Regions from separate parts of the Pelorhabdus rhamnosifermentans genome, predicted to be linked through region 2. Evidence: riboswitches for the same ligand, from Rfam matches in the RefSeq annotation. Region 2 holds a riboswitch; the other holds the start of a gene.
The links. A riboswitch is a leader RNA that binds a small molecule or an ion and turns the genes downstream of it on or off. The one in region 2 is predicted to bind molybdenum cofactor.

Region 1 (2,400 bases), on a different contig from region 2:
ACCGTCTTCATTAAAATGAGTAAATTCCATCATTATCCCCCAATTTGATACATTTTGCGTTCATTATCTGCCCCCCAGCCTTCGGACATATGATGTCGATTCGGTTTCTCCTGAATCGCTTTTTTGAGTAATTCCGCTAGTTTCTCGTCATTTACCTGATTTTGTAAGGCAAGTTTCAGATTGATTTCCTTTTTGCCAAACAAACAGCCCCGCAACTTCCCGTCGGCCGTCATTCGAATCCGATTACACTCACCGCAAAAGTAATGGCTCATGGGACTGATAAAACCAATGCTTCCCTTACCGCCTTGGATATTGTAGCTTTTTGCTGGCCCGCTCCCCCGTACGGTCAGTCCAGTAAGAAGCTCATAATTTCGCGTTACAATTTTTTTCACTTCATCTACCCCCATCAACCGTTCTTTTTGAAAAAAGGGCAAATCGCCAATCGGCATAAATTCAATAAACCGTACGTGCAAAGGTAGATCATAAGCCAGTTTGGCAAAATCCGAAATTTCCTGGTCGTTGATGCCCCGCATAACAACTACGTTGAGTTTTACCGGTGTCATGCCAATTTCCAGTGCTGTTTCAATCGCCGCAGTCACCTGTGATAGCTCTCCGCGCCGGGTAATATAACGGAATCGATCTTCCTGTAAACTATCCAGACTGAAATTGATCCTGGTAAGCCCGGCAGCCTTTAATTCTTTGGCCATACCAGTAAATAAAGTTCCGTTTGTCGTCATCCCAATATCTTCAATTTGTGAAATCCGGGAAATTGATTGAATCAACTTCGTAATCCCTTTCCGCACCAGCGGCTCCCCGCCAGTTAACCGAATTTTACGAATTCCCAGTTTGGCGGCAACAGCGATAACCCGGCCAATTTGCTCCAAGGATAAAATTCCCGGATGACCAATGTTTTCCACACCTTCCTCTGGCATGCAGTAGCGGCACCGCAAATTACAGCGATCCGTCACTGAAACACGTAAATAATCAATTTCTCGTCCATAATTATCTAGCATAAATATTGCTCCCTTCATTTTAATCAACATGAAAATAGGAAATGACAGGGAATACTCACTAAAATAGAGCTTTAAAAATAAAATTTTCGTACAGGAAACGTACGAAAACTTTATTTTCTAAAGCTCTCAGAAACGTCTCCTTTCCAAACAGGAGGCAATAAGATTTCTCTCATTACCCTGTGGACCTATCGGCCCAGGCCATGCTGCCTTAGAAATCGTTAGGCAGTATAACTCGGAGATTTTCATGTCTAATTTTTATGATTACCATAACTCCCGATCACCCAGACTGGTGAAGGCAGGACCAGCATAGCTGCTCCCAGACACTTTTTCATATTTATCCCACTCCGCCAGTAATATCTACCACTTTAACCTCGGCACGCTCAATAAACTTCACACAATCTTCCATAACGATTTGTTAGACAATTTTTTTATAATTTTACATTCATTCCGTCATAAGCAATATCTACCGCCGGATACAATGCAAGTTTTTCTTTCAGTTCCCTTGTCGTTACAGCTTGCGCGTAATGAATCGATAAATGCGTCAAAACCGTATGCTTCGCTGCGATTTTTTCTCCCAACGCAATAGCTTGATGGACTGACATATGGGCCCGGGGATACCAGTTATCCCCATAAAACGTAGAATCGCAAATAAGCCAGTCTGCATTTCTCACGCGCTCTTCACTGGTCGACGGCAATCCAGCCGTATCCGTAAAATAAGCGAGCTTCACATTAGGCGATTCCACTAAAATTCCAGCTGTTTCAATGCCATGCTCCGCTGGCAGTGGCGTAATCTGTAATTGCTTGATAACAGCCGTTTCGCCGAATTTCCAGGGCCGAATCTCCATCACATCGCTTAGCTGGGGAAAAGCGGCTTGAAACGATTCCACCGCACTAGGCGGCAACCGAAACAGTATACTTTTTTTTCGATTAAGCCGCACATAATACTCCAATTCTCCCAATCCGCCAAAATGATCGTAGTGCCAGTGAGTCAGCCAAACTTCATCAAAACAGGTAATATTTTGACAAATAAGCTGCTGCCTAAGATCTGGTGAAGCATCAATTAAAATCTGGTAACGGCCATCTCGAATCAATGCGCCACTACGAGTTCGGCTGATTTTAGGATTATGCCTGGCTTCGCGACATTCCGAGCAATCACAGAAAAAAGAAGGAATACCCGGACCGGCTCCCGAGCCAAGAATCGTAAAATCTCTAACTGTCTTTTCGACCATGGTCATATCACCGTCCTTCTTTCCGTCATCATGGGCATCGGTTGGCATCGCTCCCGATCCGGACAAATCTGACACTGTACGTCAAAAGGGTGGGCTAACGAGGTAAAATCACAACGAATAAAACCCTGTTTTTCGTAAAATTTTGCGGCACTGCCCTT
Region 2 (2,400 bases):
AAATACTGCTGAAAGCTATAAAGAATGGCTACCTTTCAAAGGGCAAGTGGGTGTTTTAGTCAATCATAATAGCTAAAAGTGAAGTTGAAATTTATTATGTAAAAGTGTGCAAAATCGCAAACACTAAACTAGACAGAAAAGTATACAAAGCATTGACGTTGGGAGAAGTTAATATTGCAGCAGTGATTCGAAGGAAAATAGGTTTTTTTGGCGAATGATGGGGTAGAGTTCTCAGTTCAATAATTCTTGGAGGTGACTTGTATATGGTATTGGAAGTGCGTTTATATGCGACTCTGCGGCGTTATGCGCCTAATAGTTTGAACGGAATCATATCGCTCACGGTACCTGAGCGTATTACTGTGCTTGATTTAGTAAAACAATTGAAAATGGACCCGGCAGAGATTCACTTGATTATGATAAATGGTTTAGGTCGTGAGTTTGATGAGCGATTAACTGATGGTGATCGGGTTGGTCTGTTTCCGCCCGTAGGAGGTGGCTAAATGTCGAACGAAGAATCTTTAAAGCTCTTAGCTAAAGATGAAATGCCAGAACGTTATTTGCGTAATCAAGGTACCGTTGGAATTCAGGGACAGACACGTTTGCTGCAAGCGAGAGTGGCAGTCGTTGGTGCGGGTGGTCTCGGGGGTACAGTCATTGAATTGTTGGCGAGGATGGGAATAGGTTACCTAAAGATTATTGATGGCGATACGTTTGCTCGCCATAACTTCAACCGCCAAATTCTTTCTAACGAGCAAAATCTAGGTGTTAATAAAGCGAGTGTTGCTGCTGAGCGCATCGCTGCGATTAATAGTGATGTCCAAGTAGAAGCCGTTCATGCTATGCTGGATGAAAAAAATGCTGAAGACTTGCTTGGTGGTTTGGATGTCATCGTGGATGCTCTGGATAATTTTCATTCTCGGCTGTTATTGGCGAGTGTCGCCAATCAGTTAGGTATACCACTTGTATATGCGGCTATTGCCGGATTTACAGGTCAAGTCATGACCATCATGCCGGGGGATCGGAGTCTTGGAAATCTATATAAGGTTGTGCCTGAAACAAATCGGGGTGTGGAAGTGGTGTTGGGAAACCCGTCGGCCACTCCAGCTTTAGCGGCTTCGCTTCAAGTACAGGAAGTGGTGAAAATTATTACTGGAATCGGGGAGCCCCTTCGTAATAAAATGTTGTATTTTGATACGGAACTGAACATTTTTGATATTTTGAATATGAAATAATATTATTGAGGAAAACCAGGAAAGATTCCCAGCAATGGAATAATAAAGAATGGCGAAAAAGTACGAAAAAACTGTTAATAACAGTTTTTCTTTGCAGGAGTTTAGCAATTTGAAACGAACGTATTTTAATAAGAGTTCCGATTTACTATTGCCAGCTCGGTAATAGTAAACAGGGTGCGAAAAGGAATTTTCGCACCTGCCATTGCGCAAAGGAAGTCCGTTTATACGGGCTTCCTTTTGTTATAATCCAAATTAAATAATTGAGGAGGGCTATTATGAAAAAGTTTATCCGCGTGAACATGACGGAAAAAGCAGTTGCAATGAATGAGGTTCCAGAGAAGTACGTAAGCATGGGAGGCCGTTGTCTTACGTCTAACTTTGTTAACGATGAAGTGAAGCCGACTTGCCATGCACTAGGAAAAAACAATAAGCTGATATTTGCCCCTGGATTACTTGGCGGCACGACGGCTTCTCAGTCTGGTCGACTCTCTGTAGGCGCCAAGAGCCCCTTGACAGGCACCATTAAGGAAAGTAACACGGGTGGAACTTTTTCTCAAAAGATGGCTAAACTCGGTATCAAAGCTCTTGTTATTGAAGGAATGCCTGCTGAAGACAAGTTCTACGTAATTAAAATTGATATAAATGGCGTAACGATTGATGAGGCTCCTGCTGAAATTATTGGCGGCTGTGGTAACTATCAGGCAATTGAAGTTTTAAGTGAAAAATATGGTGCGAAAGTGGGTATCGCTCTGGCTGGTCCGGCTGGTGAATATCGCTTGCCTACTGCCAACATCTCATTTAAAGATCCCGAAGGGCACATTCGCAGTGCGGGGCGGGGCGGTCTGGGGGCAGTCATGGGTTCCAAAAAGGTAAAAGCTCTCGTTATTGACGATACGGGTGCACCTGGCGTGACGATCGCGAATCCGGCAGAATTTCAAGCAGCGGCAAAAGTATTTGCCAAGGCGCTTCTTACTCATCCTGTTACAGGTAAAGCTTTACCTGCCTATGGTACAGATGTGCTTGTCAACCTCTTGAATGAAGCGGGTGGATTGCCTGCCCGAAATTTTACCGGGGGACGTATTGACTGGAATGACAAATTTTCTGGTGAAACGCTCAATGCCACAATCACTGAGCGAGGGGGCGAGGGCAAAGTATCTCACGGTTGTCA

Region 1: it holds a riboswitch for molybdenum cofactor, as region 2 does, so the genes downstream of both, moaA (GTP 3',8-cyclase MoaA) here and Ga0466249_RS17190 (aldehyde ferredoxin oxidoreductase C-terminal domain-containing protein) in region 2, are expected to answer to the same signal.

Annotation. Positions count from the first base shown of each region.
Region 1 is NZ_JAHGVE010000015.1:68,456-70,855, reverse strand. It holds gene moaC (cyclic pyranopterin monophosphate synthase MoaC) at 1-33, opposite strand, end outside; gene moaA (GTP 3',8-cyclase MoaA) at 33-1,013, opposite strand; molybdenum cofactor riboswitch at 1,134-1,263, opposite strand; gene Ga0466249_RS16820 (MBL fold metallo-hydrolase) at 1,442-2,290, opposite strand; gene Ga0466249_RS16815 (GNAT family N-acetyltransferase) at 2,245-2,400, opposite strand, start outside.
Region 2 is NZ_JAHGVE010000016.1:32,158-34,557, reverse strand. It holds gene Ga0466249_RS17205 (hypothetical protein) at 1-76, shown strand, start outside; gene Ga0466249_RS17200 (MoaD/ThiS family protein) at 264-500, shown strand; gene Ga0466249_RS17195 (HesA/MoeB/ThiF family protein) at 501-1,232, shown strand; molybdenum cofactor riboswitch at 1,356-1,463, shown strand; gene Ga0466249_RS17190 (aldehyde ferredoxin oxidoreductase C-terminal domain-containing protein) at 1,508-2,400, shown strand, end outside.